Regions from separate parts of the Streptomyces sp. NPDC006602 genome, predicted to be linked through region 4. Evidence: riboswitches for the same ligand, from Rfam matches in the RefSeq annotation. Region 4 holds a riboswitch; each other region holds the start of a gene.
What was found. A riboswitch is a leader RNA that binds a small molecule or an ion and turns the genes downstream of it on or off. The one in region 4 is predicted to bind cyclic di-AMP.
Positions count from the first base shown of each region.

Region 1: another riboswitch for cyclic di-AMP. It lies ahead of ACFYO2_RS41015 (M23 family metallopeptidase); the one in region 4 lies ahead of ACFYO2_RS47875 (M23 family metallopeptidase).
Region 2: another riboswitch for cyclic di-AMP. It lies ahead of ACFYO2_RS26345 (transglycosylase family protein); the one in region 4 lies ahead of ACFYO2_RS47875 (M23 family metallopeptidase).
Region 3: another riboswitch for cyclic di-AMP. It lies ahead of ACFYO2_RS35295 (peptidoglycan DD-metalloendopeptidase family protein); the one in region 4 lies ahead of ACFYO2_RS47875 (M23 family metallopeptidase).

Region 1 is NZ_JBIAHG010000033.1:27,675-30,830, forward strand. It holds gene ACFYO2_RS41005 (HPr family phosphocarrier protein) at 78-359, shown strand; gene ACFYO2_RS41010 (GntR family transcriptional regulator) at 486-1,181, opposite strand; gene ACFYO2_RS41015 (M23 family metallopeptidase) at 1,417-2,202, opposite strand; cyclic di-AMP (ydaO/yuaA leader) riboswitch at 2,216-2,382, opposite strand; gene ACFYO2_RS41020 (M16 family metallopeptidase) at 2,598-3,156, opposite strand, start outside.
Region 2 is NZ_JBIAHG010000011.1:93,007-96,162, forward strand. It holds gene ACFYO2_RS26335 (cytochrome P450) at 1-580, shown strand, start outside; gene ACFYO2_RS26340 (transglycosylase family protein) at 744-1,757, shown strand; cyclic di-AMP (ydaO/yuaA leader) riboswitch at 1,952-2,120, shown strand; gene ACFYO2_RS26345 (transglycosylase family protein) at 2,124-2,807, shown strand; gene eno (phosphopyruvate hydratase) at 3,096-3,156, shown strand, end outside.
Region 3 is NZ_JBIAHG010000021.1:28,389-31,544, forward strand. It holds gene ACFYO2_RS35290 (DUF6250 domain-containing protein) at 84-800, opposite strand; gene ACFYO2_RS35295 (peptidoglycan DD-metalloendopeptidase family protein) at 1,014-2,000, opposite strand; cyclic di-AMP (ydaO/yuaA leader) riboswitch at 2,005-2,162, opposite strand; gene ACFYO2_RS35300 (alpha-galactosidase) at 2,470-3,156, opposite strand, start outside.
Region 4 is NZ_JBIAHG010000063.1:20-3,175, reverse strand. It holds gene ACFYO2_RS47880 (PrsW family intramembrane metalloprotease) at 1-1,131, shown strand, start outside; gene ACFYO2_RS47875 (M23 family metallopeptidase) at 1,258-2,286, opposite strand; cyclic di-AMP (ydaO/yuaA leader) riboswitch at 2,298-2,455, opposite strand; tRNA gene ACFYO2_RS47870 (tRNA-Met) at 2,760-2,833, opposite strand.

The sequences.
Region 1 (3,156 bases), on a different contig from region 4:
CGAAGGACCGCTCCGGGCATGCTTCATGATATGGGAAACTGGTCTAGACAACCTGATACATCGAAGGGCAGCATCACATGGCTGAGCGCCGCGTCAACGTCGGCTGGGCCGAGGGTCTCCACGCCCGCCCCGCTTCCATCTTCGTCCGGGCCGCCACGGCCGCAGGCATCCCGGTGACGATCTCCAAGGCCGACGGCAACCCCGTCAACGCGGCCTCCATGCTGGCCGTCCTCGGTCTGGGCGCCCAGGGCGGCGAGGAGATCGTCCTCGCCTCCGAGGCCGAGGGCGCCGACGTGGCCCTCGACCGTCTGGCGAAGCTGGTCTCCGAGGGTCTCGAGGAACTCCCCGAAACCGTCTGAGCACGCAATTGACGTTTGCCGCGAAGGGCTCGCCCGAATTATCGGGCGAGCCCTTCGCATTTCCCGCTCACGGGCAGCAGAAATAATCCCCCGCGAATTATCCCCTCTTTGTATACGGTGCCTGTGTTAATGCCGCAGGCCCGTCATGTTTACGGGATGTTGCGAGTTCCTCACACGGTCCGGCCGATCCCCGCCGCCGGTGAATCGCAGCCGGTGCGCCGCCGTCGCGCGCTCCGTGTGCAGCGCCGTGAGCGCCCGCGCGCGTTCGCCGTCGCCGCGCGCCACCGCGTCCACGATCCCGCCGTGCTCCGCCCACGACTCCACGGGGTTGGCCGGCGCCTCCACCGCGTACATCCATGCGATCTTGTGGCGCAGCTGGGTCAGCATCGAGGTCATCGCGGCACTGCCCGAGGCCTGCGCGAGCGTCTCGTGGAACCATGCCCCCAGGGAGCGCAGATCCTCACTGTTGCCCCGCCTGGCACGCTCCTGGCCCAGCCGGACCAGGCCGCGCAGCACCTTGAGATGGGCCTCGGTCCGCCGCTGGGCGGCCCGGGAGGCGCCGAGCGGCTCCAGGAGCATGCGCATCTCCAGCAGGTCGGCGCCCTCCTGTTCGGTGGGTTCCGCGACGCACGCGCCCGCGTGCCGCCGGGTCACCACGAAGCCCTCCGCCTCCAGCGTGCGCAGGGCCTCCCGGACGGGGACGCGCGAGACGCCGTAGCGGCGCGCGAGCAGTTCCTCGGTGAGTCGGCTGCCGCGCTCGTAGACACCCGCGACGATGTCGTCCCGGATCGCCGTGCATACCGAGTGCGCCGGAATACGCATGACCGACCTCCGCTTTAATCCCCGTGAAACGTCGACGATTGACGTGTGTTCAGTGACTCTATTGCAATCAGCGGGAATTTCCGATGGCGGGCCGGAATCCATGGATATTTTTTGGACAGACGGTCGTCCCAAACGCCGAAAGCCCCGGCTGGGGGAGCCGGGGCTTCGGGATGCGGAGCCGTCTGTCGTCAGACGATGCCGGGACGCACGCGTGGGTCGTTCGCGGGCGCGAGCGTCAGACGTTCACACCGTGCGAGCGGAGGTAGGCGACGGGGTCGATGTCCGAGCCGTACTCCGCGGTGGTGCGGGCCTCGAAGTGGAGGTGCGGCCCGGTGACGTTGCCGGTGGCGCCGGAGAGGCCTATCTGCTGCCCCGGGGTGACCGTCTGGCCGACGGAGACGCCGATGGAGGACAGGTGGCCGTACTGGGTGTACGTGCCGTCGTTCATCTTGATCACGACGTTGTTCCCGTACGACCCGCCCCAGCCGGCCTCGACGACCGTGCCGGAGCCGACCGCGTGGACGGAGGTGCCGCTCGCTGCGTGGAAGTCGACGCCGGTGTGGCTGCCGGAGGACCAGACGGCGCCGCCGGACTTGTAGCCGGTCGAGATGTACGAGCCGGAGACGGGGGCGACGAAGGCGTTGAGGATCTTGCGCTCGGCCTCCCGGGCGGCGCGCTCCTTGGCCTCGCGGGCCTGCTTGGCCTCGGCGACCGCCTTCTTGGCCTCGGCGGCAGCCTGCTTGCGCGCGGCCTCCTCGGCCTTCTTCCGCGCCTCGGCCTGCTCGGCGGCCTGCTTCTGGGCGGCGGCCTGGGCGTCGATCTGGTCGGCGATCGAGTTGTCGGTGCTGATGACGGGGATGAGACCGGTCTGCTCGGCGGCCGGTTCGGCGGCGAGCGCCGGGGCGGCCAGGGTGCCGATGACGCCGGTGGTGGTCAGCGCCGCCACGCCCGCCGCACGGGCGGTGGTGCGCTTCATCCGGCTGGGACGACGGTGCTTCCCGGTGGCGCAGGTGAACGCCATGTGGTGGCTGGTCCTTTCCTTCCTTCTCGCCTACCGGGTTAGCTGACGGGTTCGGAGCAGGAAGGTCTCCTACGGGCCCCCTCGCGGTGCGCGCGGGCGTCCGATTCACCCCAGGGACTTGTGGTGTGGGTCCCCGGCTCCCCTGGCTCGCGCCATGTGGGGACTCGGCGATGACTGTCCGGTGCCGCGGGTGCGGCGCACTGCCTGACGAACAGCCCGCATGACGCTAAACGCGGCAACTTTCAATCCCCAAACGGATCACGGCTTTTGTAGCGCATGCCACAGGGCAGACAGGCAACCTCTCCCTCAATTCGGACATGGAGGGGCCCTGGTGACTCTCCGGTCACCAGGGCCCCTGGGCGCGCCTACGCCCACCGCGCTACGCGCGCGTGCGCCTACTCCGCCGAGACGACGGTGACTTCGCCGATGCCGAGGGCCTCGACGGGCTCCCTGATCTGCGCCGCGTCCCCGACGAGGATCGTCACCAGCCGGTCGACCGGGAAGGCGCTCACGACCGCCGCGGTGGCCTCCACGGTGCCGGTCGCGGCGAGCTGCTGGTACAGCGTCGCCTGGAAGTCGTCCGGCAGGTGCTGCTCGACCTGGTCGGCCAGCGTGCTCGCCACGGCCGCCGCGGTCTCGTACTTCAGCGGTGCCACCCCGACGAGGTTCTGCACGGCGATGTCACGCTCGGCGTCGGTGAGCCCTCCGGCGGCGAGGGTGCGCAGCACTGTCCACAGGTCGTCGAGTGCTGGACCGGTGTTCGGGGTGTCGACGGAGCCGCTGATGGCGAGCATCGCGGCGCCGGTGCCGTCCGGCGCGGAGCGCATGACCTGCCCGAACGCCCGCACGCCGTAGGTGTAACCCTTCTCCTCCCGCAGGACGCGGTCCAGGCGGGAGGTGAGGGTGCCGCCCAGACAGTAGGTGCCGAGCACCTGCGCGGGCCACACGCGGTCG
Region 2 (3,156 bases), on a different contig from region 4:
CGACCACGGCGAGCACCTCACCGAGAACGAGGCCGCGGCCATGGCCTTCATCCTCCTGTTCGCGGGATTCGAGACCACCGTCAACCTCATCGGCAACGGCACCTACGCCCTCCTGACCCACCCCGAGCAGCGAGGCCGGCTCCAGAAGGCCCTCGCCGCCGACGACACGGCACTGCTCGAGACCGGCGTGGAGGAACTCCTCCGATACGACGGCCCCGTCGAGCTCGCCACCTGGCGGTTCGCCACCGAGCCGCTGAGCATCGGCGGGCAGGACATCGCGGCCGGCGACCCCGTCCTCGTCGTACTGGCCGCTGCCGACCGGGATCCGGAGCGGTTCGCCGATCCGGACACCCTCGACCTCTCCCGGCGTGACAACCAACACCTCGGATACGGCCACGGCATCCACTACTGCCTCGGTGCCCCCCTGGCCAGACTGGAGGGGCAGACCGCGCTCGCCACGCTGCTCACCCGCCTCCCGGACTTGCAACTCGCCGTGGATTCCGCTGATCTGCGGTGGCGGGGCGGTCTCATCATGCGCGGACTGCGGACGTTGCCCGTCGAGTTCACGCCGCGTGTATGACTGCGCTCACCTGCGTAAAGCTGACCCACCCTCAACTCTGTGATCTTCACGTGATCTACGCGGCATTAACTTGTGACAAGTGATCGGCTGCCTATACGTTCACGGATCAGCGCGGCGCCTCACCCGCCGCGCTGGTCACTGTTGCCTCGCGAAAGGTCTCCGCATGCTCTCCGGGAACGGCCGCCATCGTCGCCCCCGCCAGGCTCCGGCCATCCTCGTCGCGGCCGGAGTGACCGGCTCCGCCATCGCGATCCCGCTCCTCGGTGCCACCGGCGCCAGCGCGGCGACCGGCACCACGTGGGACCAGGTGGCCAACTGCGAGACGGGCGGCTCCTGGAGCCAGGACAAAGGCGACGGGTACTACGGCGGACTGCACATCGCCCAGGAGGACTGGGAGCAGTACAGCGGCCTCGACTTCGCCTCGAGCCCCGACCAGGCCAGCCGCTCCCAGCAGATAGCCGTCGCCGAGAAGATCCTCGCGGCCAAGGGCGTGGGCTACTGGTCCACCTGCGGTCTGCTCAACGGCCTCAGCAAGGACTCGGGGGCGGCCGACGTCGACACGGGCGTGGCGGACGAGGTGACCTCGGGCGCCGACGAATCGTCCGGCTCGACCGGCTTGTCCGACTCCTCCCGATCGTCGGCCGACTCGCCCGGTGACACGTCTTCGGATGCGCCTTCGTCGTCCGCGTCGACCTCTCCGTCCGACGCCCGGTCGAATTCTTCCGGGAAGGCCGACAAGACCGGCGAGGGCGACAACCCGGCCAAGTCCGACACCTCGGCCGATTCCGACTCGACCCCCAGTGCCTCGCCGGACTCCGGCGGCGACTCCACAGGCGCGCCGAAACAGGACGACTCGGACAACTTCTGGCAAGAGGGCGGCTCTTCGGCCCTCGTCGACACCGGCGCCCTCGTCGCGGGCAAGCACCGCGGCGGCAGCGCCGACGAGACCGCGGTCGGCACCGACACCGCCAGTGCCGACACGAGCGCCTCCGGCGGCCGGCACGCCGCCCGCGCGGACTCGTACACCGTCCGCCCCGGAGACACTCTCGCGTCCATCGCCGACTCCCTTGACCTCGAAGGCGGGTGGCGTGAGCTCTACGCGGAGAACAAGCAGGCGATCGGCGCCGACCCGAGTGTCATCGCGCCCGGTCAGACCCTCATCGTAGGTATCGAATAGGGCGAAAACGAGCGGGAGTTCGCGCCGCATTTCGCGCTGAATGTCCGGTTCGGTGAAAGTGTGGGATGACTCTCAGAAGCCCTGATCGTCTTTGAAATTCCGCGGATCGCGTGTCTACCGTCAGGACCGCTCGCCAACACGAGCCCCGACTGCCGCAACGCCGAATCCTGCCAGCGGCCGTACGGGAACAGTCGTCGCGTAAAGCGCCGTAGGCAGGAGCGGGGGACCCAAGGTAAGTGCCGGGACCAGCAGTTGAAGCTGGCTCCGGCTTGGGGTGAAGCCATGTTCCGCAAGGGACGTGGCCGGGCAACTCAACCGGCCCGAACCCGACAGCTCACCTCGCAGGCGTCGGTGAGGGGATCCACCATGCTGTTTTCCGGCAAGGGCAAGCACCGCCGTCCGTCCAAGGCCACTCGTGCCATCGCCATCGCCGGTGTCACCGGTGCCGCCGTCGCCGCCCCGCTGATGGCGGCCGGCAACGCCTCCGCCGCCACCGCCTCCGAGTGGGACGCCGTGGCCCAGTGCGAGTCCGGCGGCAACTGGTCCATCAACACCGGCAACGGCTACTACGGCGGTCTCCAGTTCTCCGCCTCCACCTGGGCCGCGTACGGCGGCACGCAGTACGCCGCGCAGGCCAACCAGGCCTCCAAGTCCCAGCAGATCGCCGTCGCCGAGAAGGTCCTCGCCTCCCAGGGCAAGGGCGCCTGGCCGAACTGCGGCGTGAACCTGTCGAGCTCCGCCTACAACGGCAGCGCCGACACCTCGTCGAACACCTCCAGCGGCTCCTCGGGGACCACGACCCGTTCCACCGAGCAGCAGGCCTCCCGTTCCGCGGACCGCCCGGCCTCGAAGAAGACCGTCACCACCCCGACCGGCAAGAAGGTCAAGAAGGGCGACGGCGAGTACAAGGTCGTCTCCGGCGACACCCTCAGCTCCATAGCCGAGGAGAACGACGTCAAGGGCGGCTGGGCGAAGGTGTTCGAGCTGAACAAGGACATCGTCCAGGACGCCAACCTCATCTACCCGGGCCAGCAGCTGCACCTGAAGTGACACGCGGCTCGTAGCTGAACCACAGCGCTCTCCTGGACGTGGACTCCATAGTGGAGGCCTCGTGAGGGCCACCCCCGTCCCCACGGGCTCCCCGCTCCGGTGCGTCGTCCCCCGTACGCACCGGGGCGGGGCTTTTTGTGCCCCGCTTTTTGTTCCGTTCGGAAACAATTTACTTTCGGTTCTGTCCATGAGGTGGTCGACAGGCTGGCCGATCGCCCGGAGCCGGTTAGGCTCGTCTCGCAGAACCCACCGTGGTTCCGTGAGACCAGCGTCACATTGAAGAAGGAGATGCTCGTGCCGTCCATCGACGTCGTCGTAGCCCGGGAAATCCTGGACTCCCGAGGCAACC
Region 3 (3,156 bases), on a different contig from region 4:
GCTACGCGACCGTAAGAAGGGGTTGACGGACGGTGAGATAAGCCACTCTTCAAGGGTTGGTCAAACCAGGAATAGCCCTCACGTCAGCGCTGTTGAGGCGGCAACTGCCACACCCGGAACCCACTGATACGGAAGTGGCTCCAAGTGGTCCGGAAGGCGAAGTGGCCGCTCGTGTACGGCTCCGGGTCGCTGTAGTCGAACACGAGCCGCCCGTTGTTCCACCACTGGACCATCGACCCGTCGGAGACGATCCGGACCCGGTTCGGCTCGTTCGCCACGAGCAGCGGCTCGGTGTAGTCGTGGACCAACGGCCGGACTCCCGCCTCTCCGACGTAGCGGCGCAGCCGGGTCGTGGTGTTCGTGTTGGCGCCGTAGCCGGCGTAGTACGTCTTGAGGTAGTCGTACTCCGCCAGCGCCCCGCCCCGCCGGGTGGCGAAGAGGTCGTCGGGGGAACGGACGTCGACGGCGTTCCAGAAGTTGTTGAGGTCGGACACCCGGTCGTTGACCCCGCCCGCGGACACCGGCGTGGCGGTGTACTCCAGGACGTACGGCCCTTCGAGCAGCTTCTTGAACCAGACCGTTGCGCCGGCGGGCACGTCGACCTCCAGGATCCCGCGGGTCGCGGTGACGGTTCCGCCCTTCTCGAGTTCCACCGCCCACCGGCCGAGTCCATGGCGGAAGTCGTCGTGGGCGATCAGTCGGCGGTGCCGGGGCGTGGCGCTCGCGGTGGTAGCGGGGGCGAGGGCGGCCAGGGCGGCACTTGCGGCCAGGGCTCCGAATGCTCTACGCGTGGTCGTCACGGGAGACGGCTCCTTCCGAGGGCGCAGAAAGCGCTTGCAACACTACGGAGTTCACCTTCTCCCCACCCTCCCCTCGCTGTCGACGCCCCGGGCGCCCCCGCCACAAAGCCGCAATGGAGTGATCAGGAACAAGCAAGATCAACACACCGAAGGCCGGACCCGGGGATCGGGGTCCGGCCTTCGGCAGCGTGTTCGGACAGACGGTCGGGGATGTCAGCCGACGGCGACGCCCTTCGAGCGGAGGTAGGCGACCGGGTCCACGTCCGAGCCGTAGTCCGGCGTGGTGCGGATCTCGAAGTGCAGGTGCGGGCCGGTCACGTTGCCGGTCGCGCCGGAGAGGCCGAGCTGCTGACCGGCCGTCACGGACTGGCCGCTCGAGACGGAGAGCGAGGACAGGTGGGCGTACTGCGCGTAGTAGCCGTCGGCGAGCCTGATGACGACCTGGTTGCCGTACGCGCCGCCCCAGCCCGCGGAGACGACCGTGCCCGCGCCCACGGCCTTGAGGGAGGTGCCGGTCGGGACGACGAAGTCGACGCCGGTGTGGTAGCCGCTGGACCACATGCTGCCCGCCACGTGGTAGCCGGTGCCGACGGAGGCACCGCTCACCGGAAGGGTGAAGCCGCTGGAGGTGCCGGCGTTGTCGGCGCTCTGGGTGGCCGCCTCGGTCTTCGACGAGGAGGAAGCCCCGGAGGGGGACGACTTCGACGAAGCGGACGAATCCGATGAACCAGACGAAGACGACGACTTGGACGAGGAGGAAGAGCCCGAGGAGGACGACGACTTGGGGGTGCTCGTCGTGGCCTTCCTGCCGATCGAGAGCTTCAGACCGGGGTGGATCAGCGACGGGTTGCCACCGACGGCCTCGCGGTTGTCGGAGTAGAGCTTCTGCCAGCCACCGCTGACATTCTGCTCGTCCGCGATCTTCGCGAGGTAGTCACCGGCCTGCACGGAGTAGATCTTCCTACCCGATGCCTGCGCGGACGCCTGCTTTTCGGCCGTCGTCTTTTCAGCCACCTTCTTCACCGTGGTCGGAACGGACGACTGAACGGCCTTTTCCGATACGGACTGCGGAGTGGCGGCGTGCGCGCCGGTGGCCCCGAGAAGCGGCAGGGCGAGTGCGGCGCCGCCGGTTCCGGCGACGGCGATGGAGCGGGTGAAACGCTGGGACTTCGGGCGGCGATGCTTACCCTTCGCGGGCATGACGAATTCCTCTCCGGCGCCTGCGAGGTGAGCTGTCGGGTGCGGACTGGAGATGCCCGGCCGTACCGAAGCACGACTTAACCCCTAGCCGTTCCGGAGACCGGAACAGGCGGTTCTACCTGTGGGTCCCCCGCTCCTGCCATGTACGGGTGAGTGTGTGCGGGCTCCGGGCGGCGGCAGGATTGGGCGTCCGTCCGGATGGGTGGTGAACGTAAGCGACCAAGACGCAAAGGGACAAGTAAGTGGTTGCCCGTGAATGCGTTTCTGTTGGCCACCTGAGAGAATTCCCTGTCACCCTGTGTGCATTAGGGACTGACCCTCTTAACCAAACCCCCTTGAAAAGACCATTGATTACGTGAACATGACGGGCGACGCACGGTCACGAATATGACCCTCCTCACGTGGCCCCTCCTCAGGCCCCTTTATTGCATGCGGAGTTGGAACGAAGGTGCTAATTCGGACAGAAGCCTTAGATGCGACGCAGTCGGATAACCGTCGCATCGAAGTCACCGCGCAGTCCCGTCCGCAGTCCGTGATGCAGCAGTACGGCACCTCTGTGAACTTCGCCCGTTTCATGGCATTCGTACGATGCTGTCGGGTCGAGGCCGTGCAACCGCAGCGTCGGCACGGGCTCGCCGTAATGCTGCGCCTGGAGCCAGGCGAGGACGACGGCCTCGTCGCCGAGGACGTACTGCACCGCGCTCAGCCCGCCCTGCGGAGGCCGCAGCCGGTAGAGGTCGCCGCGCTGCACGAGGGGCCGGATCTCCTTGTAGAGATCCACCCAGTCACGGGCCTCGGCGAGCTCCTCCTCGGTCCACTCGGCGAGGTCTCCGCCGACGCCGAGCACCCCGGCCATGGCGCTCACGAAACGGAAACGCAGCGAGCTGACCCTGCCGTTGAGCTGGTTGTTGGGGCTGTCGGTGACCCAGGCGGCCATGACGCGCGCCGGGTGGATCTGACTGAAGCCGTGCTGGATGACGAGCCGGTCGAGCGGGTCGGTGTTGTCCGAGGTCCACACCTGGTCCGTACGGCTCATCACGCCGAGGTCGATCCGGCCGCCGCCGCCCGAGCAGGACTCGAAGGCGACGCCCGGGTGGGCGGCCCGCAGCCGGTCCAACAGGCGGTACAGCGCGTGCACATGATCGACCCACAGGCG
Region 4 (3,156 bases):
GCCGCCTTCCGGTGGCTCGACCGGGTCGAACCCGGCCCGTGGCGCAATCTGCTGTTCTCCTTCGCCTGGGGAGCCTGCGCGGCGGCGCTGATAGCGATCATCGCCAACAGTTTCGCGACCAGATGGATAGCGACGGCCACGGCGGACCCCTCCAGCGCGGACACCCTCGGCGCGACCGTCATAGCGCCCGTCGTGGAGGAGTCGGCCAAGGCCGCGGCCGTTTTACTCGTCTTCCTCTTCCGGCGCCGGGACTTCACCGGGATCGTCGACGGAGTGGTGATAGCCGGGGTCACCGCCACCGGCTTCGCCTTCACCGAGAACATCCTCTACCTCGGCACCGCCTTCGGCACCGACCAGCTGACCGGCGACACCGGCATCGCCTCCGTCACCGCGGCGACCTTCTTCGTGCGGATCATCATGTCGCCGTTCGCGCACCCGCTCTTCACCGTCCTCACCGGCATCGGCTTCGGCATCTCCGCGCTCTCGGCGGAGCGCCACCACCTGCGGCGCGTCCTGCTGCCGCTGTCCGGGCTGCTGCTCGCGATGGGCATGCACGCGATCTGGAACGGCTCCTCGACAATCGGCGAGTACGGGTTCTTCGCGGTCTACGCGGCGTTCATGGTCCCCGCGTTCGGGCTGCTGACCTGGCTCGTCATCTGGACCCGGCAGCGTGAGCTGAGGACCGTACGGGAAGAGCTCCCCGCGTACACCGTGGCGGGCTGGCTGACACCGGCCGAGCCGTACGCCCTCGGCTCGATGCGGGCACGGCGACTGGCCCGCGGGTACGCCCGGCAGCACTTCGGACGCCCCGCGGCACGGGCGGTGGCGCAGTACGAGGCCTACGCGACCTCACTGGCGTTCCTACGGCAGCGCGCGCGCCGTGGGCGGGCGGGGGCCGACTTCGCCGTACGGGAACGGGAGTTGCTGGCCGAGCTGTGGTGGCGTCGGGACGTGGCGCGTCCCGCGCTGGACCACGCGGCACGGGCGACGGCACCGCCGGTGGCGGTGGCCGCACCGCCGTGGCCGGTGTACGGGGTGTACGGATACCCGGCGCCGACGGCGCCGGTGTATCCAGCGGCGCCGTACCCCTCCTACAACTCGTACCACTCCTACAACCCGTATCGGACGTAGCCGCGAACCACGTCGGACGTGGCCCCCGGACAAGCGACCGGGCCGAGGATCAGGCCGAAGCCTCCGTCAGGCGCCCGATCTCGAGCGAGCCTGCGAAGCGAGAGCGAAGAAGAAGGAAGACGGGCCTCAGGGGTTGAGGCCCTTGCTCCGCAGCCAGGCCATCGGGTCGATGCCGGAGTCGGAACCGTCGGGGTGGACCTCGAGGTGCAGATGCGCCCCGGTCACGTTCCCCGTCGCACCCACGCGCCCGATCACGTCACCCGTGTTGACCTTCTGGCCGACGCTGACGCTGATCGAGGACTGGTGGGCGAACCAGAGCTCCGTGCCGTCGTCGAGGGTGAGCACGGTCTTGTAGCCGTACGACCCGTCCCAGCCGGCCTGCGTGATCGTCCCGCTGTGGATGGCCTTGATGAGCGTGCCCGTGGGCGCGGCGAAGTCGAGGCCGGTGTGGTAGCCGGACGACCACAGGGAGCCGGCCTGACCGAAGGTGGAGGTGATCGTGTACGAGGAGGTCGGCAGCGCGTACTGCTTCGCCAGCTCGGCGAGACGCTCGGCCTCGGCCTTCTTCGCGGCCTCCTCCTCCGCCTTCTTCTTCGCGGCGGCGGCTTCGGCCTTGGCCTCCTGCTCCGCCTTGGCGGCCGCTTCGGCGACCTGCTTCTCGGCGGCGGCCACGGCGTCGGCGGCGGCCTTGCTCTCGACCTGGTCCTGCTGCTGCTCGGCCTGGGCCATGATCCGGGTGCGCAGCGCCTCGCCGGCGTCGGCGGTGCCCTGCTCGGTGTCGGCCGAGGTCGCGCTGACGCTGCTGAGCGCGGTGACGGAGTCCTCGGCGGCGTCCGAGTCGTCCGTGATGAGGGAGCCCACGTTGGGCAGGTCGGGCAGGGAGATCGACACCGGCGGCTTGCCGGTCTGCGCGCTGGCCATGCCGCCCGCGCCGACGGCGGCTATGACACCGACGCCTAGAACGGTGGAGCTGCGGGCGAGTCCGCCGCGCTGCTTGGCGACACGATGCCGGCCACGTACGGGTCGGATGGAGTCCTCGGTGGGATTCCACTCCGTCCAGGGGCCCTCGTCGGTGAAAGTGCCGTAGCCGAAGGTCTCGGTGTCGCGCTGGCTCGGCACGAACGGGGCTTCTGGGGCAGGCCGGTTGGACGCCACGTGGGCGTGCTCCTTTCCTTCCTTCTCGCCTACCGGGTTAGCTGACGGGTTCGGAGCAGGAAGGTCTCCTACGCGCGTATACCTGCCGTGAGTTCACGGTGGTATCCGCGCGATTCACCCCAAGGTGGTGGTTCCCCGGTTCCCTTGCGGGATTCGGCGCGTGCGCACGGAGCCGACTCTTGTGACGGCTGGGACGACCGCGCTGCGTTATCGAACGTTAATAGACGCGGGGCCCGGATTCCAAGCTGTTCCACTTGATCATTAATCTTTCCGCCCAGGACTTACGGTCCATGACGGGCGAAAAACGGGCGAGTTGACCAAGCCTCAGCAAGCTCAGAGGTATTGACGGTGTGTCAGTTGTTATGCGGAGGGCACTCACCCGATCACCCCTCGTAACAACGAGGGCCAAGGCAGGCGGCACACAAAGACCGAGGGCCGGAACCCATTTCTGGATTCCGGCCCTCGGCCTTCAGTAGCGGGGACAGGATTTGAACCTGCGACCTCTGGGTTATGAGCCCAGCGAGCTACCGAGCTGCTCCACCCCGCGTCGTTGTGACTCCAGTGTACGCCATCCGCGGGACGGAAGTCGCACCCAGGTGGTCGCGGGCGACCGAGGTGCAGGATCCGTCGATCCGATCGATCACCCGGCGCCGGTGCGGGCGTCACTGGGGGCTCCGCCCCCAGACCACCGACCTACGCCCACCCACCACCCGACTCGGTCGGCTAGGAGGCGGGCCTCGCCCGACCGCCACCGGCGCCGCAAGGCGCACGCACCCGCACCCGCGTACGGCGGCAAGGGGACGTGTCGGGGGGTGTCCGCCCGCAGGGTTGGCGCGTCAACACGGTCACGTTGGTGAGCGACCGATTCCG